Regions from separate parts of the Bacillus paranthracis genome, predicted to be linked through region 1. Evidence: predicted binding sites of a transcription regulator. Region 1 holds the regulator's gene; each other region holds the start of a gene.
What was found. The regulator Rex, encoded in region 1, represses fermentation and respiration genes when NADH is low (regulators of the CRP and FNR family bind a similar motif). The targets are predictions, from matches to a motif close to TTGTGAAATATTTCACAA.
Positions count from the first base shown of each region.

Region 2: nirB (NADPH-nitrite reductase large subunit) is a predicted target of Rex. The motif match lies at 4,082-4,099, and genes of this name have one in related genera.
Region 3: NLJ82_RS24540 (L-lactate dehydrogenase) is a predicted target of Rex. The motif match lies at 3,516-3,533, and genes of this name have one in related genera.

Region 1 is NZ_CP101135.1:264,979-272,181, forward strand. Features, by position in the region: gene tsaD (tRNA (adenosine(37)-N6)-threonylcarbamoyltransferase complex transferase subunit TsaD) at 1-183, shown strand, start outside; gene NLJ82_RS01535 (ABC-F family ATP-binding cassette domain-containing protein) at 604-2,538, opposite strand; gene NLJ82_RS01540 (redox-sensing transcriptional repressor Rex) at 2,726-3,355, shown strand; gene NLJ82_RS01545 (YdiK family protein) at 3,385-3,576, opposite strand; gene NLJ82_RS01550 (CPBP family intramembrane glutamic endopeptidase) at 3,573-4,322, opposite strand; gene groES (co-chaperone GroES) at 4,724-5,008, shown strand; gene groL (chaperonin GroEL) at 5,047-6,681, shown strand; purine riboswitch at 6,823-6,924, shown strand; gene guaA (glutamine-hydrolyzing GMP synthase) at 7,089-7,203, shown strand, end outside.
Region 2 is NZ_CP101135.1:2,069,418-2,076,620, reverse strand. Features, by position in the region: gene NLJ82_RS10585 (arylamine N-acetyltransferase family protein) at 1-488, shown strand, start outside; gene NLJ82_RS10580 (hypothetical protein) at 584-793, opposite strand; gene exsG (exosporium protein ExsG) at 956-1,108, opposite strand; gene NLJ82_RS10570 (excalibur calcium-binding domain-containing protein) at 1,317-2,312, shown strand; gene NLJ82_RS10565 (hypothetical protein) at 2,438-3,007, opposite strand; gene ric (iron-sulfur cluster repair di-iron protein) at 3,201-3,908, shown strand; gene nirB (NADPH-nitrite reductase large subunit) at 4,117-6,522, shown strand; gene nirD (nitrite reductase small subunit NirD) at 6,538-6,855, shown strand; gene NLJ82_RS10545 (uroporphyrin-III C-methyltransferase) at 6,919-7,203, shown strand, end outside.
Region 3 is NZ_CP101135.1:4,711,621-4,718,823, reverse strand. Features, by position in the region: gene NLJ82_RS24575 (TetR/AcrR family transcriptional regulator) at 1-292, shown strand, start outside; gene NLJ82_RS24570 (hypothetical protein) at 391-957, shown strand; gene NLJ82_RS24565 (helix-turn-helix transcriptional regulator) at 1,140-1,367, shown strand; gene NLJ82_RS24560 (DUF2178 domain-containing protein) at 1,364-1,651, shown strand; gene NLJ82_RS24555 (CPBP family intramembrane glutamic endopeptidase) at 2,071-2,784, shown strand; gene NLJ82_RS24550 (hypothetical protein) at 2,931-3,116, shown strand; gene NLJ82_RS24545 (spore coat protein) at 3,130-3,378, shown strand; gene NLJ82_RS24540 (L-lactate dehydrogenase) at 3,625-4,575, shown strand; gene NLJ82_RS24535 (PTS sugar transporter subunit IIC) at 4,598-5,611, shown strand; gene NLJ82_RS24530 (phosphatase PAP2 family protein) at 5,668-6,315, opposite strand; gene NLJ82_RS24525 (hypothetical protein) at 6,459-6,986, shown strand.

The DNA of each region.
Region 1 (7,203 bases):
CTGCGTGCACGTTTAGAAGCAGAATTTGCACAAAAAGAAAATGTAGAGCTAATTATTCCTCCTCTATCTTTATGTACAGATAATGCAGCAATGATTGCAGCGGCAGGTACAATTGCATATGAACAAGGAAAACGTGCTACATTAGCTTTAAATGCAAATCCAGGATTAGATATTGAAGCATAGTTATGCACAAAATTAACCACAGCTTGTGGATAAAACCCATATTATCTGTTGATAATATGGGTTTTATTGTGTATATAAAATGTTGATAACTTTTTTGTTAATTGTGGATAATGTGGAAAAGTTATTTTGTTGTTTATTTTATAAAGGTGGATATGTGTATAAGGTTGTGGATAAAATAGGTGAAGTCTGACCTTTAGATGTATTTTTCTCGGGAAATAAAAAACAAGAAGATATCTTTAAAAAACATTTTGAAATATGCCCTTATTATAGGAGTCGATAATATTGTCAAACTTTGTCGTTGAAACGATGCCTCATGTCGAATATTTTATACAATATGACGTTAATTCAAACTAGAAGATAAAAAGGATGCCGCATAGTCTAAAATCCCGACTTATGAGACATCCCTCTTATTTAAGACTCTTATAAATGTAATTCTTCCCATTCTGCCATACAAGCATCAAGTTGCTCTTGTAGTGTTTGCTTTTTCGTTGTAATTTCACTAGCCTTTTCATAATCTGCATATATTTCTGGTAAGCAAAGTTGATCTTCTAACGTAGCAATTTCTTCTTCAAATTGTACAATGTTTTGTTCTAGTTCCTCAATTTTTCGAGTACGTTGACGCTCCAACTTTTTGCGCTCTTTTTCTTCGAGATAATTTAATTTTTCTGGAGCTACAGTTTTTTGAACAGGTGCATGATTTTCTTGCTGTTCTTGTTGTTCAAACTCAGCACGTTCAATCATCTCATTTTTCTTTTCAACGTAGTAATCGTAGTCCCCTAAATATTCCTGTGCACCTTCTGTTGATAACTCAACAACGGTCGTCGTTACACGATTAATAAAGTAGCGGTCATGAGATACAAAGAGAAGGGTACCAGGATAATCAATTAAAGCATTCTCCAAAATCTCTTTACTATTTAAATCAAGATGGTTTGTAGGCTCATCGAGAATTAATAAATTCGATTTTTGCATCATAAGTTTGGCAAGAGCTAAACGAGCTTTCTGTCCACCGCTAAGAGAAGATACTGGCTTTAATACATCATCTCCTGTGAATAAGAAGTTACCTAATATCGTGCGAATTTCTTTTTCAGGTTGCAGTGGATATTCATCCCATAGCTCATTTAAAACTCGCTTAGAAGATGTTAAATTAGCTTGTTCCTGATCATAATAACCAACAGAGACATTAGATCCGAAAGAAACCTCACCATGTAATAATGGTAACTTATTCACAATGGATTTTAATAATGTGGATTTCCCAATTCCATTTGGACCAACTAAAGCAACACTATCTCCGCGAGTTAAGCGCATTGTTACATGTTCAATAATTGGATCCTTATCATAGCCGATAGTTGCGTCCTTTACTTGTAAAACATCATTTCCACTTTGTTTTTCAATATCGAAGTGGAAGGAAGCTGACTTAGAATCCCCTAATGGTCTTGTTAATAATTCCATACGGTCTAATTGTTTACGGCGGCTTTGCGCACGTTTTGTCGTAGATGCACGAGCTATATTTTTTTGAACGAAGTCCTCTAGCTTAGCAATCTCATCTTGTTGTTTTTCATAACGTTTCATTTCTTGCTCGTATAGTGCTGATTTTAAGTCTAAATATTTACTGTAGTTACCAACAAATCGTCTACTTTCTTTATTCGAAATTTCATATACTTGTGTAACAAGTTTATCTAAGAAATAACGGTCATGGGAAACGATTAGTATTGCCCCAGGATAACCTTGTAAATATTGTTCAAGCCATGTTAATGTTTCGATGTCTAAATGGTTTGTAGGCTCGTCCAAAATAAGTAAGTCTGGTTTCGTTAATAATAATTTACCGAGAGCTAATCGTGTTTTTTGTCCACCGCTTAATGTCGAAATCGTCGTCTGGTGCGTTTCAACTGGGAAGCCAAGACCACTTAAAATCGAACGGATATCTGCTTCGTACTGATAGCCACCTTGATCTTTATAATCTAATTGTAATTGGTCATAATCAGCTAATAATCTTTCATATGTAGCCTCGTTTGAAAAGTTTTCTTCTTTTCCCATCTCTTGCTCTAGCCTTCGAAGTTTTGTCTCCATTTGCTGCAAGTGTGTAAAGACGGTTAACATTTCATCCCAAATTGTTAAAGATGTTTCTAAACCGGTATTTTGAGCTAAATATCCAATTGAGACATCTTTCGGTTTTATAATTTCTCCACCATCATGAGATAGCTCACCCGCTATTATTTTTAATAATGTAGATTTTCCAGCGCCATTTCGTCCGACTAATGCGATACGATCTTTCGTTTGAACTTCTAATTTTATATTTGAAAGAATCGTTTCTGCACCGTATAATTTCGAAAGCGCGTTTACTTGTAATAAAATCAATGTTTTCACCTCAAATAATTTCTTAACTTTGCCATGTTTATATTTCTCAATCATACTAAAAATAGTGTATAGTTTAAAATACAGAGAGAATACTTCTTCTTTCTATTATACAAGGAATTTAATAAGTGCTAAACTTCTGTATTTAATTAAAGCATATGAATAAAGATAGGAAGAGAGGAGAGGTTATATGGAGCAGCAGAAAATTCCACAAGCCACTGCTAAGAGATTGCCTCTATACTATCGATTTATCCAAAACTTATCTTTGTCTGGTAAGCAACGTGTTTCATCAGCCGAATTAAGTGAAGCGGTAAAGGTTGATTCCGCAACGATTCGAAGAGATTTCTCATACTTTGGAGCATTAGGGAAAAAAGGATATGGATATAACGTAAATTATTTATTATCATTTTTCCGTGAAACACTCGACCAAGATGATATAACACGTGTAGCGCTTATTGGAGTAGGTAATTTAGGGACCGCTTTCTTACATTATAATTTCACGAAAAACAATAATACAAAAATTGAAATGGCGTTTGATATTAGTGAAGAGAAAGTTGGAACAGAAATCGGAGGCATTCCTGTATATCACTTAGATGAATTAGAAGAACGTTTATCATCTGATATACAAGTGGCAATATTAACAGTACCCGCTACAGTAGCACAATCTGTAGCTGATAGATTGGCAGAAACAAACGTGCATGGTATTTTGAATTTCACACCAGCACGATTAAATGTGTCAGACAATATAAGAATTCATCATATTGATTTAGCAGTAGAGTTACAAACATTAGTTTACTTTTTGAAGAATTATCCACAATAAAACGCAGAGGAAGCGACCTCTGCGTTTTATTATTGTTTTTTCTTTGTGAATTTAACTAAGATGAGGCGAAGTGCCAAATTAAAATCAATCGTCGCCATAACTGCAAATAGTATTGTCCACATATTCCAAATTGTATCTGTTACATTCCTAATGGCTAGATGTGTAAAGATACATCCTAGAAGGAAGTACAATATAGCCATGAACAATGGTGAGTTTCTCATACTAAAAATCCTCCGATAAAGCCTTGCATTTTTTCAGCTTCTTTAATCATTTCTTGAATTTGTTCGTTACTCACTAAAACTTGGGCAATTGCAACTAATGTATTCATTGCAACATGAGCTGCGATAGGGACGATAATACGCTTCGTTTTTACATATAAGAAGGCGAATACGAGCCCCATAGCAGTGTATACCAATAAGTGAGTGAAATCAAAATGAATTGCTGCGAATACGAGAGAACTAATGATAGCAGCAATAAAGAAGTTAAACTTCTTATAAAGTGTACCAAATAAAATTTTCCTAAATACGATTTCTTCCAAAATAGGCCCTATTATAGAGATGACGATAAGGAACCAAGGTGTCGTTCTTGCGATATCCATAAGTCTCGCTGTATTTTCAGATCCAGGTTTAATACCTAATACATACATTTCAATCATACCAGCAATACTTTGCGAGAAAAATGCTAAGAAGAACCCGATAAAAATCCAACCAATCGTAGCTGGAACAGTAGAACGCTTTGTATCTAAATGTCTGTCGCGAATATCTGTTCTAAGTAACCAAAGTACGATACATAATGCAATAAAGAAGCTAATGATCGCCCAGTGACCAGTTATGAGTTGAAATTTCTCTTCCCTAGTGAATCCCCTGTTATCATAAAGCCCAGTTTTCAGAAGAAGTGGTAATCCAGCAATTGATGATAACTGCATTAAAATGTATGTAACGATAACCCACCAATATTGTTTTTTCAAATGGTTTAACCATCCTTTCTAACTCTAGTGTATGAGATAAGGTAGGATAACATGTAAATATGCTACCTACGATATAAACCTTACTTACATTATGTTTTTTTTGTAAATCCTTATTTGAAATTATAATAGAAGACAGGAGAAAGTTGTGTGTGTAGCGAAAACAACTTAGGGTGTCCTTTCATATTGTAACATACGAGTAGTGGAAACAACGATTCATATAGTAAAGGTAGAAGAAGAGGAACTCTATATAGAAAAATTTATAGCGTAATTTGCGAAAAAATTATGATTTTTTTACTTGCAAAAGAAATTGAGATTATTTATTATTATAAGTGTGTTAGCACTCGGGTGACTTGAGTGCTAATAAATAAAATTTACATAACAAAATGAGGAGGTTATTGTTCATGCTAAAGCCATTAGGTGATCGCGTTGTAATTGAGCTTGTTCAAGCGGAAGAAAAAACAGCAAGTGGTATTGTATTACCAGACACAGCAAAAGAAAAACCACAAGAGGGTAAAGTTATTGCAGTAGGTACTGGTCGAGTGCTTGAAAATGGTGAGCGTGTTGCTTTAGAGGTAGCAGCAGGTGATCTTATCATCTTCTCAAAATATGCAGGTACTGAAGTAAAATATGAAGGTACAGACTACTTGATTTTACGTGAAAGTGACATTTTAGCAGTTATCGGTTAATTATATAAATCTTAAAAAATCCAAGGGGGTCAATTATTATGGCAAAAGATATTAAATTTAGTGAAGAAGCACGTCGTTCGATGCTTCGCGGTGTCGACACTCTTGCAAATGCAGTAAAAGTAACGCTTGGACCAAAAGGTCGTAACGTTGTTCTTGAGAAAAAATTCGGTTCACCACTTATTACAAATGACGGTGTAACAATCGCAAAAGAAATTGAATTAGAAGATGCATTCGAAAACATGGGTGCGAAATTAGTAGCAGAAGTTGCTAGCAAAACAAATGATGTAGCTGGTGACGGAACAACAACTGCAACTGTATTAGCACAAGCTATGATTCGTGAAGGTCTTAAAAACGTAACAGCTGGTGCGAACCCAATGGGTCTTCGTAAAGGTATCGAAAAAGCTGTAGTTGCTGCAGTAGAAGAATTAAAAACGATTTCTAAACCAATCGAAGGTAAATCTTCTATCGCACAAGTAGCTGCTATTTCTGCTGCTGACGAAGAAGTAGGTCAATTAATCGCTGAAGCAATGGAGCGCGTTGGTAACGACGGCGTTATTACTTTAGAAGAATCTAAAGGTTTCACAACACAATTAGACGTAGTAGAAGGTATGCAATTTGATCGTGGATATGCATCTCCTTACATGATTACTGATTCTGACAAAATGGAAGCAGTTCTTGATAACCCATATATCTTAATCACTGACAAAAAGATTTCTAACATCCAAGAAATCTTACCAGTATTAGAGCAAGTGGTACAACAAGGTAAACCGCTTCTTATCATTGCTGAAGATGTAGAAGGCGAAGCGTTAGCTACATTAGTAGTGAACAAACTTCGTGGTACATTCAATGTAGTAGCTGTTAAAGCTCCTGGATTTGGTGACCGTCGTAAAGCAATGCTAGAAGATATCGCAATCTTAACTGGTGGCGAAGTAATCACTGAGGAATTAGGCCGTGACTTAAAATCTGCTACAGTTGAATCTTTAGGACGCGCTGGTAAAGTTGTTGTAACGAAAGAAAACACAACTGTAGTTGAAGGTGTAGGAAGCACAGAACAAATCGAAGCTCGCATCGGTCAAATCCGTGCGCAATTAGAAGAAACAACTTCTGAATTCGATCGTGAAAAATTACAAGAGCGTCTTGCAAAACTTGCAGGTGGCGTAGCAGTAATTAAAGTAGGTGCAGCAACTGAAACTGAGTTAAAAGAGCGTAAACTTCGCATTGAAGATGCACTTAACTCAACTCGTGCAGCAGTAGAAGAAGGTATCGTTGCAGGTGGTGGTACTTCACTTATGAACGTATACACGAAAGTAGCTTCTATCGTAGCTGAAGGCGACGAAGCAACAGGTATCAACATCGTACTTCGTGCACTAGAAGAGCCAGTTCGCCAAATCGCAATCAACGCTGGTCTAGAAGGATCTGTAGTTGTAGAGCGTCTAAAAGGCGAAAAAGTAGGCGTTGGTTTCAACGCAGCTACTGGCGAGTGGGTTAACATGCTTGAAACTGGTATCGTAGATCCAGCTAAAGTAACTCGCTCTGCACTTCAAAACGCAGCATCTGTTGCAGCTATGTTCTTAACAACTGAAGCTGTAGTAGCTGACAAACCAGAACCAAATGCACCAGCAATGCCTGACATGGGCGGCATGGGCATGGGCGGTATGGGCGGAATGATGTAATTCCGTTTGCCCTAAAAAAACATCCATTTCTATATAGAAATGGATGTTTTTTTATGTTTTTTAGAAAAGGAAATGAATTTCTGTAGAATTTTGTCGCTTTCTCTCTTGACCATATTGATACTTCATTGTTAGAATCTAGGAAGATAATATAAAACGATCCTTCATATATCCTCAAAGATATGGTTTGAGAGTCTCTACCGGGTTACCGTAAACAACCTGACTATGAAGGCAGTGTGTCTTATATTTATAAAGAGCGGAGACTATCTTTCTTTATAAAGCCAGACCCCTGCCTTTTCTTTGTTATGAGACTAGAGGCGGAGGACTGGCTTTTTTTATTATATTGGTAATGCTTTTCGCCTAATTGGTGAAAATATTTATATACGAGAACTAACGTTGGGGTGATTATTTTGAAGAAGCAACACGATACAATTATCGTTTTAGATTTTGGAAGTCAATACAATCAGTTAATAGCACGTCGAATTCGTGAGTTCGGTGTATACAGTGAACTTCATCCGCATACAA
Region 2 (7,203 bases), 1.8 Mb from region 1:
AAGATTATGTTATAGACGCCGGTTTTGCCTCTCATCTACCTTTACATCCAGTCCCTTTTAACGGAAAAGTCATCTCTTCTCAAACGGGTGAATATCGAATTCGCAAACGAATTACCCGAAAAGGTACACACATTTTAGAAATGAGAAAAGGAGCTAACGGGGAATCTACAAATTTCTTGCAATCTGAACCTTCAGATGAATGGAAAATAGGCTATGCCTTCACTTTAAATCCAATAGATGAGAAAAAGGTTAATAATATCCAGAAAATCATTGTAGAACATAAAGAATCTCCTTTTAATAAAGGAGCTATCACTTGTAAATTAACTAATTATGGTCACATATCATTAACAAATAAAAATTATACAGAAACCTTTAAAGGCACCAAAAATAAACGTCCAATAGAATTAAAAGATTATGCTCGCATTCTTCGTGAATCTTTTGGAATAACGCAAGTGAAATATGTAGGAAAAACACTAGAAAGAGGTTAGTTGACTAAAAGTATTTCATAATAAAGCAGATTCCATATTTAGAATCTGCTTTATTTTATATTTTGTTATAAAGAAATTTGTTTTGCTCTTATCCTTTAATTTTCAATGATATACTCATCATCATATTTATCGTATTGGAGCCCTGACCCTATTTTTGATTCCGTAACTTGATCTCTTAAAAACGGTGCAGCTTCCATCTTGCTAGTTGCAATTTCAATTCCATATTTCTTCGTTAAATGGGCTAATTCTATTAAAAACCACTCTCTTCGCAATGTAACTGGAATATCAAATGTCCTTCTTTTCATATATAATAGCACCTCTTTAATTTTCATAACTTAAAAAACATTATAGTATATGCATGTCCATTTTAAATGTGCTATTAATAAAATATAATTTTAGTTTACATAAAATTATTATGTAATAGTAGAAAGAGGCTTGTCCTCCTCTTTCTACTGCAGAGATTTAAATTAAGAACATCTTGGTACACCGAAAGCTAAGAATAAACCTGCTACTCCCGCTGTAATCGGTACTTTCAAAGTAATTACATCGTCTACCTTCGTTACTAGAAAGTAAGCATTACCTTCTTGTAACACACAATTCACTAACAATTGAAATTCCATTCAAATCTCCTCCTTTCAATCGATATACTATACTTTATGAATTCTCTTTAAAAACGTAATAGGAAATATATCTATTTTTCCTTATATACAAAATAAATGTTTATAAGTCTATTAAAAATATTAATTTTCTAAATTTATATAAATTGTGTAATATCCAGTAAGTTCCTATATAATCAATAATGAAAATCTTACAAATGGAGGTATAAAAATGGCAATTTTGAGTAATATTGGTGCAGCTTTATTTTTTATTGCTTTTATTCTTTTAATCTTATGTATTATTTCATTTTTCAAGAAAAATGGAAAAGCAACACAGTATGGTCGTCCTACTGTTATTCTTTTTATGATTTCGATTATATTGATGGTAACTGGCTCAACAAATTCAGAACATCCAGTCATCGAATTTTTTACTATTTTAAGTTTCATTTTATTTATTTTCTTCCTTGTACTAGCAATCTTATCTGTAATTAAAAAGACAGGTGTAGCAAAAAAACAATTTATTATCACTGCTATTTTATTTGTTATTTTTGGTGCGTTATCAAGTATTTCAAATCCTACTTCTGAAAAAACGACAGCAACTAGTAAAAAAGTTGCTTCTAACACTACAGAACAAAAAGATAGCGACAAAAAAGAACTAGAAAAAAAAGAAGCAGACGAAAAAGCTCAAAAGCAAGAAGATGAGAAGCGTCAAGCCGAGGAACAAGCTCGTAAGCAAGAGGATGAAAAACGCCAGGCTGATGAACAAGCTCGTAAACAACAAGAAGAACAAAAACGTCTTGCTGATGAACAAACTCGCAAACAACAAGAGGAACAAAAACGCCAGGCTGATGAACAAGCTCGTAAACAACAAGAAGAACAAAAACGCCAGGCTGATGAACAAGCTCGTAAACAACAAGAGGAACAAAAACGCCAGGCTGATGAACAGGCTCGTAAACAACAAGAAGAACAAAAACGCCAGGCTGATGAACAGGCTCGTAAACAACAAGAAGAACAAAAACGCCAGGCTGATGAACAAGCTCGTAAACAACAAGAAGAGCAAAAAACACAGCAAACTCAAACACAACCTGCTTCAGGAAATACTAGTAGTGCATATTACAAAAATTGTGCCGCAGTTAGAGCTGCTGGGAAAGCTCCCCTATATAAAGGACAACCAGGTTATGCCTCACATCTTGATCGTGATGGCGATGGAGTCGCATGTGAAAAATAGCAATAAAAAAGAAGCTTCTAGTAAGCTTCTTTTTTATTATTACGTATAAGATCTAATTACTCTTCCATTCTTTTAAGCCCTATATCAATTCAAAATGGCATCTTATTTTTTAAATACTTGTACTATTAACCATTAACTGGAGCAATACTCCAATTAATGATTTCAATATTTTTCACCTCCACTTTCCCTTTGACAAGAACATGTGGAATTAAGTGAAACATCCCAAATCTTCTACCCTTTTCATATTTCTCCCTGTAATATTCTTTGGTGCAGGTATTTAATTGCTTTAATTCTCTATATTCATTAAAGTTGATGATTTCTATTTCGCATTCTTTTAATTCTCTATTTGGTCCACCCCAATTGTGCTTTGTGTACTTGTATATTGCCATACACTGACCCTTCAGTGCGCTAATAGGAATTTTATAAAACAATTTATTTGTATGAATGTTTACTCCTATTTCCAATAATACTTTATAAATCTCATAAGGATGCAGTGGTAAAAAATGCACGACATCATTCCATAAACATTCTAGTTTTGGTATTTTACGTGTTAATAAGTTCTCTCTTTGAGTATGATCTTTATATTTTTGTATATACTCACGATATAAATTTGGATATACCCTTTTCAATTCATTTAATGGGATTAAATATTCTCCTTTTAGTTCTTCTGGTACCATATGATAAACATATTCCATAAAAACCTCCTATAAAAGATATACTTCCTATCCCAAAATTCTTCGCCATCTTTTCTATAATGTCCTCTGTTGAAGAATAATCCTATTATTCTCAAATCAGACACATAATAAGTGATTTCAATCACCACGTTGTTTTTCATTTATCGCTATTCTTAATTTAGATATTACATTTAAACTTTATGGAGGCATTCATATGGAACATACATTTACTGAAACTTCTATTGTCGGTGAGATTGTTACACAGTTTCCGAAAGCTAGTGATCTTTTTAAATCCTATAGAATAGATTTTTGTTGTGGCGGTAATAAGCCACTTATTGATGCAATTCATGAAAGAAATTTATCAGCTACTGAAGTAATTACAGAGTTAAATACGCTTTATCATAATACGAAACGATTAAATGAATCTGAAATTGATTGGAAAAATGCTTCTTATCGTGAATTGATTGATTATGTAATTCATAAGCATCATCGTTATTTAAATGAAGAGTTACCACAGTTAAGTCCTTATGTGACGAAAGTATTACGTGTTCATGGAGCAAATCAGCCGCATTTAGCTAAAATTCATAAGCTATTTCATGAACTTAAAATGGAATTAGAACAGCATTTAATTAAAGAAGAAACAGAAGATTTCCCATTAATTTTAGAATTTGAAAAAAATCCAACTGATGAAAACTATGCAAAGTTACGTAAAGTAGTAGATGAACTAGAAAATGAACATAACCACGCTGGCAACATTATTAAAGAGCTTCGTAAAGTTACACATGACTTTACTCCTCCAGAAGGAGCTTGCGGCACTTATCGACTTGTTTACAATCGCCTTGAAGCGTTAGAGTCTGATTTATTTGAGCACATTCATGTAGAAAATAATATTTTATTTCCACGTGCCATTACGAGAGCGTAAATAAAGTGCAGGACATGAGTATACATACTGATGTCCTGCTTTTTCATTTTGCGAAACCTATCCACATCACCCTCACATAAATCAGAATTTTAACAATTTGTGAATCATTATAAAAATGTGATAAATATCACATCTCCCCCTTTCTTGATTTTCTATAATAAAAATATAATCCTTTGTTCAACATTTCACATAAAAAGGGGAAACGAAAATGAAAAAACGTTTAGTTATGATCGGAAATGGTATGGCTGGCATACGTTGTATGGAAGAAATATTAAAACATGATTGTGATTCATATGAGATTACTATTTTTGGAGATGAACCACACCCAAACTATAATCGCATTATGCTCTCTCATGTTTTACAAGGTAAAACAAATATACAAGATATCATTATGAATGAATACAGTTGGTATGAAGAAAACGAAATAACTTTGTATACAAATGAAAGAGTTCAAAGTATTGACCGAGAAGAAAAAGTTATTATTACAGAAAAGAATCGTACTCTTACATATGACAAGCTTATTATTGCAACAGGTTCTAGTGCTTTTATTTTACCGGTTGAAGGTTCCACTCTTCCTGGTGTAACAGGTTTTCGAACTATTGAAGATACACAGTTTATGATGGATACTGCTAAAGAAAAGAAAAAGGCCGTTGTCATTGGTGGTGGATTACTTGGTTTAGAAGCAGCAAGAGGTCTTATTGACTTAGGAATGGACGTACATGTTGTTCATTTAATGCCTAGCTTAATGGAGCAACAACTAGATACGAAAGCAGCTTCTCTACTGCGTGAAGATTTAGAAGCACAAGGCATGAAGTTTTTAATGGAAAAGAAAACTGTAAAAATTCTTGGTACAAACCATGTTGAGGGCATTCAATTTGAAGATGGTGAAGTTGTAGATTGTGATTTAATCGTAATGGCTGTCGGTATCCGACCAAATACGCAAATAGCAAGAGATGCTGGTTTAATTGTCAATCGCGGCATTGTAGTCAATGACTATATGCTAACAAATGATGAGTCCATTTATGCAGTTGGCGAATGTGCAGAACATGACGGTATCGCATATGGACTTGTTGCCCCTCTTTATGAACAAGGTGCAATATTAGCAAAACATATAACAAATTTACAAACTGATGGATATTCGGGCAGTATCGTCGGTACGCAATTAAAAGTTGCTGGTTGTGATTTATTCTCTGCAGGCCAAATTTATGAAGATGATCAAACGAAAGCAATATCCATCTTTAATGAATGCAAACGTTCCTATAAAAAAGTATTAATTCGTGACAATAAAGTCGTTGGTATCGTTTTATATGGTGACACAGCTGATGGTACACGCCTCTTTAGCATGTTAAAGAAAGAAGAAGATATACAAGAATATACACCAGCGTCCATTCTTCACAAAGCTGGTGAAGAAAGTGAACTTGATGTTGCTACAATGAGTGCGGATGACACGATTTGTGGATGTAATGGTGTTACGAAAGGAACAATCGTTCATGCCATTTTAGAACAAGAGTTAACGACTTTTGAAGAAGTTAAAGGCTGTACGAAAGCCGCAGGGTCTTGTGGTAAATGTCGTCCGCTTGTAGAACAAGTTTTATCTCATACACTCGGAGATGCTTTTGATGCCTCAGCCCAGTCTGCTGGTATGTGCGGATGTACACCTTTATCACGTGATGAAGTCGTAGCGGCAATTCATGAAAAAGGCTTAAAATCACCAAAAGAAGTACGAAATGTTCTTGGTTTTGTACATGAAGATGGCTGTTCAAAATGTCGTCCTGCTTTGAACTACTATTTACGTATGGCGATTCCAGAAGAATATGAAGATGATAAAGCCTCCCGTTTCGTTAATGAAAGAATGAATGGTAACATCCAGCACGATGGTACATTCTCTGTTATTCCACGTATGTACGGAGGCGTTACAACAGCAGATGATTTAATGAAAATTGCTGAAGTTGCGAAAAAGTATGATGTTCCACTTGTGAAAATTACCGGTGCAAGTCGAATTGGCTTATACGGTGTTAAGAAACAAGATTTACCTAACGTATGGGCTGACTTAAATATGACTTCTGGATATGCGTATTCAAAATCTCTTCGTAATGTAAAATCATGTGTTGGCTCTCGTTTCTGCCGTTTCGGTACGAAAGATTCATTAGGACTTGGTATGCTCCTTGAACAATCATTAGAAATGGTAGATACACCTCATAAAATGAAGATGGGTGTAACGGGCTGTCCGCGTAACTGTGCGGAAGTACTTACGAAAGATTTTGGCGTTGTTTGTGTCGAAAATGGATACCAACTTTATATTGGTGGAAATGGTGGTACAGAAGTACGTGAAGCTGATTTTGTAATGATTGTCCCTACTGAAGATGATGTTCTTCACATCGCTACAGCTTACATGCAATATTATCGTGAAACTGGTATTTACGGAGAGCGTACTGCCTACTGGACAGAACGATTAGGCTTCGATCACATAAAAGAAATACTGCAAGATGCAAATATGGTCACTAAGTTAAATGAACGTTTCCAAACGGCCCGTGGCACATATAAAGAAGCTTGGGGACAAGCACTAGAAACGAAATCATTAAAAGCGATGTATGAAGTAGAAACTGTGAAATAAGGAGCTGTGATCTATATGATACAAACGAAAGATAAATTAAAAGTTATGCGTGCAGAAGATCTTCCTATTCAAATCGGTAAAGAGGTCCAAATGAAAGGTATGTCTATCGCCCTATTCCGCCTTTCAAATGGCGATATTCGAGCTGTAGAAAATCGTTGTCCTCATAAAAACGGACCATTAGCCGAAGGAATTGTATCTGGTGAATTCGTCTTTTGTCCACTGCATGATTGGAAGATTTCATTACTAACAGGTGAAGTTCAAAAACCTGATGACGGTTGTATTCAAACGTACGAAGTAGAAGTCATTGATGGTGACATTTATATATATATGTAATTTACAAAAGGAAGCCTCCCCCCCTGGCTTCCTTTTAAATAAAACTAGATGAGGTGCAATTATATGAACGGATATGTATATTTAGTTGGTGCAGGACCAGGTGATGAAGGGCTTATTACAAAGAAAGCGATAGAGTGTTTAAAACGTGCAGATATTGTTTTATATGACCGTTTACTAAACCCTTTCTTTCTTAGCTATACAAAACAAACATGTGAACTTATGTATTGCGGAAAAATGCCAAAGAATCATATTATGCGACAAGAAATGATTAACGCACACCTTCTTCAATTTGCAAAAGAGGGAAAAATTGTTGTCCGATTAAAAGGCGGAGATCCATCTATTTTTGGC
Region 3 (7,203 bases), 800 kb from region 1:
GTATGTAGCATTCGTACGTAAACATCCTGGACTGTATGAAGCAACCTTTTTACGAGATGAAGAAGTAAGAAAAGCAGGTGACGGGATTGTAAAGCTTTGTCTTCAAGTTTTACGACAGTACGGCTTAGAAGGAGAGAATGCACTTCATGCGACACGCGGATTTAGAAGCATTTGTCACGGATTTGCGTCGATTGAACAGCAGGGTGGATTTGGTTTGCCGTTAGATCTGGATACGAGTTTACATGTATTATTGGAAACGTTTATTAAAGGATTACATGGAATGAAAGAGTGAATAAGAAGCGAGACAACATGAATGTGTTGCTGATCATGCTTTTTGTATAGTAGGATGCGGTTTGCTGGAGGCACAATGACAAAAGGATGTGAAGTGAAATGTTTGCAGGACATTTTGGCTTAGCAGCAGTAGTAAAAGCCAAGTCACCTAAACTACCAATTTGGGCTCTTATGGTAAGCACACAATTATTGGATGTCATTTTTTTGCCGCTTTACATTTTAGGGGTAGAAACAATTGAACCTATTAATAGGAATAGTTATGGTGAAGCAATCATTCATGCGGATTACACACACTCTTTAATAGGAGCACTGTTTATTGCTTTTGTTGCGGGAGTAGTGGGGAAGAGATTTTGGGGCAAGCGGAGTGGTTTTGTTGTTGGTGCTGTAGCTTTTAGTCATTGGATTCTTGATTTACTTGTGCATCGTGCTGATTTGCCGTTACTTCCAGGGAATTACGGAGACTTACCTATGCTTGGTTTTGGATTGTGGAGATTTCCGGCTATTAGTATCATATTGGAATGTATTCTTATTGCGGTAGGTAGTATATTATACTGCCGTTTTATTGTTTCAAGTGCGGGCGCACAAAAGAAGTTTATAGCACGATTAACTGGCGGATTGGTAGTTGTATTATTAATTCTTTCGTTACTTATCAGTATGGTGTCTTGAATATGGATAGTCGGAAACCTTAGAAGCGCTTCTAAGGTTTTTTAGTGCATATGATTCGAAAAGAATGGTAGGTGGGGGGGGAATGGATTAAAGTTTCATTTTATTGATGTTAAAAATAGTTTACATCATGTTAAAAATAAATTACAATCAAAATATAGAAAATATTGTAAAAAGGAGAGGTTATGAAACAGAGTGGAATTTTACAAAACAATCTCGTTGTACTTAGAGCAGAAAAACGCTGGTCACAAACTGATTTAGCGAACAAAGCAGGGGTAAGTAGACAAACGATCGCCTCAATTGAAGCGAATCGTTACAATCCATCTTTAATTTTAGCTTTTGAAATTGCACATATTTTAGGTAAGGAGTTTCATGAAGTTTTTCAATATAAAATAGAGGGGGAAATGGAATGAGCATTGTAATAGGGATCATAATCTCAGTAGCGGGACTAATAGGTGTTTTATATTCCACACGTTTTCAGAAGAATGAGGGGGAAGATGAAAGAGGCGAGCATATTACAGGAAATGCCGCTAAAATTTCATTATTTGTATTTTTACTTCTATATTTAGTTATCTTTTTAATAGGGAATCTATATTCGTTAACAGGCGAACAGTATAAATTAGCAAATGCATGTTTATTAGCTGGAGTGCTTTGTTCGTATGCTCTAACTATTGTAGTTTTGAAAAGAAGATATTAGATGAGAAAGAGCCTCTAGTGGTTTAGAGGCTTTTTCTTGTTAAATGATATTATTTTGCAGGTTTGAAAAATGTATATATTGCTAAGAAAAAGCAAACGAAACTGAATACGATAGGATCTTGATATGGACTAGGCTCAGAGCCCTTCTGGATTTCTGTAAGGAAGTCATGTGTTTTCATGTTTATTGCTCCTTTAACTAATAAGTTTTATATGATGCGAGGGTTATGGTGGATAGGAATTGTTTTTTGAAATTTCATACAATAATTATTGCATAGCAATTCTATTCTTAAAACTATAAAATATAAAGTTTTTATAATATGTAAAATTGCATATTATTCTTTTAGTAAAATTTGTTATATTATCTTTATATTTAAATTAAAGGATTTTAATGAGATAAATGAGAATAACTGGAGGGATACTGTGAGTGAAACAGTGTTAGAATCGTATAGTGTGGAAAGAAAAATAGAGAATATAACATATAAAAATCTATTTGTAATGATAGCAATGATTATAGGGATTTCACTCCTAGGAGGATTATTCCTTGGTTTAGCCTTTGGGATTTATGGAGAAGAAGCATTAAGTACTAAATTAGAAGGATATTATTTGCTCTTATTCGATGCATCTGTTGTTGCTATCGTTTTATTAGCTTATAAACCGGTTCTTCATTTTATTAAATCTATTTGGGATTTATCCGTTTTGAAGAGTGGGAAGACATATTTATATCTATTCATTGGTTTTATTATCATTGCAGTATCACAATATTTAATGTTACATGTGTTTAGTTTTGAAAGTGCAGTAGAACAAAAGGAACAATTAGGGAGTTTAAGCCTTCAAAATAGCATACAAAGTATTATATATGTTTTAAGTGTTGCTATCATTACACCGGTTAAAGAAGAAATTCTATTTCGAGGTATTTTATATCGATTTTTAGAAAAGAGATATAATTTTTTAGTTAGTATCATTATTTCTTCCTTCATTTTTGGAATTCTTCATGGAGGTCTTCTAATTACGGCAACGATTATGGGAATGGTATTTGCAATGTTATACAAAAAGACGCAATCTATTATACCTAGTATTATTTTACACATTGTATGGAACTTACTTGTGAGTTTAAGTATGATCGTATCTCTATAAAAATGAATACATAACCAGTATAAAAGATGAATGGCTTAGCTATTCATCTTTTATTTTGTATGCACGTGAAAAAGTTAATTCATGTATACAATCAAAAAATAGCTAAATACTAACAGTGAATGAATAAAGAAAGGTAGGAGTATTCCATGCAAAATTTAACAGAGCTTGAAGTAGAAAACTTACGTCATTTAATTGGTGGACACGCAACAATTATTAACAAATTGGAGCAGTATGCACAGACGTGTACAGATCCACAACTGAAACAAATGCTACAAAAAGATGCGCAAGATGCACGAAATACGAAGCAACAATTAATGACTTTTCTAGGATAGGAGGAAGCAGAACATGAATGAAAAAGATATGGTAAATGATTATTTAGCAGGATTAAATGCAAGTTTAACAAGTTATGCAAATTATATTGCTCAGTCTGATAATGAACAGTTACACCAAACGTTAATCCAAATTCGTAATCAAGATGAAATGCGCCAACGTAATATGTATGAGTATGCAAAGCAAAAGAGTTATTACAAGCCAGCGGCACCTGCGAATCCGATGATTGTGCAGCAATTAAAGAGTCAATTAAGTGCTGAATAATAGGATGAAAAAACGAGTGAATATGGATTCGCTCGTTTTCTTTTTGTATATGTCAATAAATACATAATAAATATTTTTCCAGTTGTAACAAATATGACGAAAATGGAATATAACAATTCACAAAAAGGACAAAAACTTTGCTCAATATTTCACAAAGTATCCATGGTTTCTATCGTGGGAACCTCTATAATTAGGAGTGTAAGGAACAAAAGAAATAGATTATATGATCAATTAGGAGAGATGGCTATGAAAAGACATACAAGAAAAATTGCAATTATCGGTACTGGATTAGTTGGATCAAGTTGTGCATATTCGATTGTCAATCAAGGCATTTGCGAAGAGCTATTATTAATTGATATAAATCATGAACGTGCAGTTGGGGAAGCGATGGATTTATCGCACTGCATTAACTTTACAAATACAAGAACAAAAGTATATGCAGGAAGCTATGAAGACTGCAAAGATATGGATATCGTTATTATTACAGCAGGACCAGCGCCAAAACCAGGGCAAAGTCGCTTAGATACTTTAGGAGCGAGTGCGAAGATTATGGAAAGTGTTGTTGGCGGCGTAATGGAAAGTGGATTTGATGGTATTTTCTTACTTGCATCAAACCCAGTTGATATTATTACATATCAAGTGTGGAAATTATCTGGATTACCTAGAAATCGTGTGATCGGTACTGGTACATCACTAGATTCTTCTCGCTTACGAACAATTTTATCTGAAATGTTACATGTAGATCCTCGTAGTATTCATGGGTATTCATTAGGAGAACATGGTGATTCTCAAATGGTTGCTTGGTCACACGTAACTGTTGGTGGAAAACCAATTCTGCAAATATTAGAAGAACAAAAAGAACGATTTGGTGAAATAGATTTAGATGAAATCGTTGAGAAGACTGCAAAAGCCGGATGGGAAATTTATAAACGAAAAGGTACTACTTATTACGGAATCGGAAATTCTCTAGCATATATTGCAAACTCAATCTTTAACGATGATCACCGTGTCATTGCTGTATCAGCCATTTTAGATGGTGAGTATGGTGAATATGATATTTGTACAGGAGTGCCAGCTATTATTACTAGAGATGGTATAAGAGAAATTGTAGAACTAAATTTAACAGAGGATGAAGAATCTCGATTCGCAAAATCAAACGACATTTTACGTGATTATATGAAAACAATTGGCTACTAACTTATAGGAGAAGGTGAAACAAATGGAGGAATATATAATGTCTCGTGTATTTAAAGCATCAGCTGGAATCGCACAAGGTATTTTCGTATCCCTTGGAATTGGTTTACTAATCGAAAATATAGGAAGAATTGTTGATATTCCGTTGCTTATTACAATCGGAGTTGTTGCAAAATCACTTATGGCACCAGCCATTGGTGCTGGAATTGCTTTTATGCTCGGTGCAAATGGACTTGTAATCTTCTCAGCTATGGTAGCTGGAGCAATTGGTGCCGGATCCATTTCAATTACTGAAGCAGGTCTAATCATTAAAACAGGTGAGCCAATCGGTGCATTATTAACAGCGACTTTAGCTGTATATATTGGTAAACGTTTAAGTGGAAAAACTGCGTTAGATATGATGCTCGTTCCATTTGCGGCAATATTAGGTTCTGGTTTAGTCGGTATTTGGTTATCTCATAATATTACTCCTGTTTTAAATGCAGTTGGAGCATTCATTAAAGATAGTTCAGCTGGTAGCCCGTTTATCGCTTCTATCGTCATTGCAGTCGTTTGGGGACTATTACTTATCTCACCAGCTTCATCAGCTGCGTTAGCGATCGCACTTAGCTTAGACGGTGTTGCAGGTGGTGCTGCTCTTGCAGGCTGCGTTGCTCAGTTTATCGGATTCTCTGTCATCTCAGCGAAAGAAAATAATTTAGGTGGCATATTAGCTCAAGCACTTTGTACTCCGAAAGTACAGTTGCCAAATATTACTAAAAATCCGATAATTCTCGTCCCAACTGTCGTCGCCAGTGCAATAGTTGGTCCAGTATCCGCATTAATTTTCCAACTGGAAGCAGGAAAAGAAATTGCAGGTCTTGGATTAAGTTCTCTTATCGCACCAATTAATTTAATTTCCAGCGAAGGATGGGAAGTTGTCCCAGCGATGGTAATCACTTATATCGTCATTCCAGTAGCTGTTTCTTATATACTTTACATTGCTCTTAAAAAAGCAGGTCGTATTCACTCTGGTGATATGACTGTACCGCAATCCTAACTTAAAAATCTCCTTTTATATAGAGAAAAGCAGACTGAGAAGCCACAGTCTGCTTTTTACATTTTATGATTTTGTTTTACTGGAACACGTACGGTTTCTTTTGCTAATAACAGCTGAACGCCGAAGTAAAGTGTGCTTGCAAGCGTCATTCCAGAAATGGCGTCTACAAATGCATGTTGCTTCGTAAATAGCGTTGATAAAATAATAAGCGTACCGAAGAAGGTAAGGATGTAATATTCAAAAGCATGTTGTTCTCTACGTTTAAAGGCAGCTAGCATAATGACAAATGTAGTAAGAACGTGAATGCTTGGGAAACAGTTTACCGGTTGATCGATACTATAAATATAGCGGACTAGTTCGGAAAACACGTCTGATCCAACAACGGTTGGACGTGGTACAGTTGTCTGCCAAAAATAATAAATAGAAAAACAAGCAAGTTTTCCAAGAATGATACTACTTAAAGTGACATAATATTGTTTTCGATCTGCAAAGCAGTAATAAATAAGTGCGCCGTATAAGTAAGGAAACCAAATTAAATAAGGAATAATAAATGCTTTCACAAATGGAATCCAATCATCTACTACAGTTGTGACATCTACTGCGTGTACAGTCGATTTATTTAATACATCGTAAAGGGGACTTACGAGTACGAGTAGAAGTATATAACTTAACGGAAGAAAAGATGAAAGTTTAAATTTCTTCATGATAATCTCCTATGTTTAGTAATGTAAGTAAATTCAATTGATTATAATATAGAAACGCAATTTGGGCTATCGATTTTACTTACATTTTCTTGAATGAACCTTACGTTTTTGTCACTTGACTGAAAAGAAGGGGAGGGTGCTGAATGAAGCGTTTATCGTATTTCTTAGTTTTTATATTCATATGCCTAGCGAGTGCTGGGTGTGCAAAGGATAAAGAAGGAGAGAAATTAGAATATAACGGAAGAGCACTCGTAATTGGAGTTGTTGGAGAAAAACCGAAAGATACGTTTAGGAATGTAAAGTTTGAGGAAATGAAGTTAGAGGAACTGGAAAAGAAATCTAAGGAAGTAGATGGTTTTCTAATAATGAAAGATCACTTTCAAGAAGCCTCAACAGAGCAATATAAAAATGTATTTTCATCACTAAAGAAACCAGTATTTTTTATCGGTTTACAAGATAAATCATATTCGATTTTTATTACAAAAGGGATAGAGTATAACAGTGCCCGAAAAGATGTAAATGCGATGTATACGCAAGGGTTTGCAAATATCGGAAGTGGTGAAGGACAACAATGGGCAGTTGGTTTATCTAATGGCGGAAATACAGAAGAAAGTATTCATAATATGTATATCGTCGTATTTCAAACCATTGCAGATTATTTGAATAGATGAGGAAGAAGCCTGTAAACAAGGTTTCTCCTTTATTTTGCATTTAGGAATTGGTTATATAATGGTCCAGATGATTCCAGTGTTATGAGGTTACTAGTAGGTTTTTTTATTAACAGTAATTCCTCAATATTCATGAAATATGCAAATGTGCATATTGTATTTATTTGGAATTTTTATATGTTAAAATTAAATATAGAGATTTTTATATGTAATGAACTAA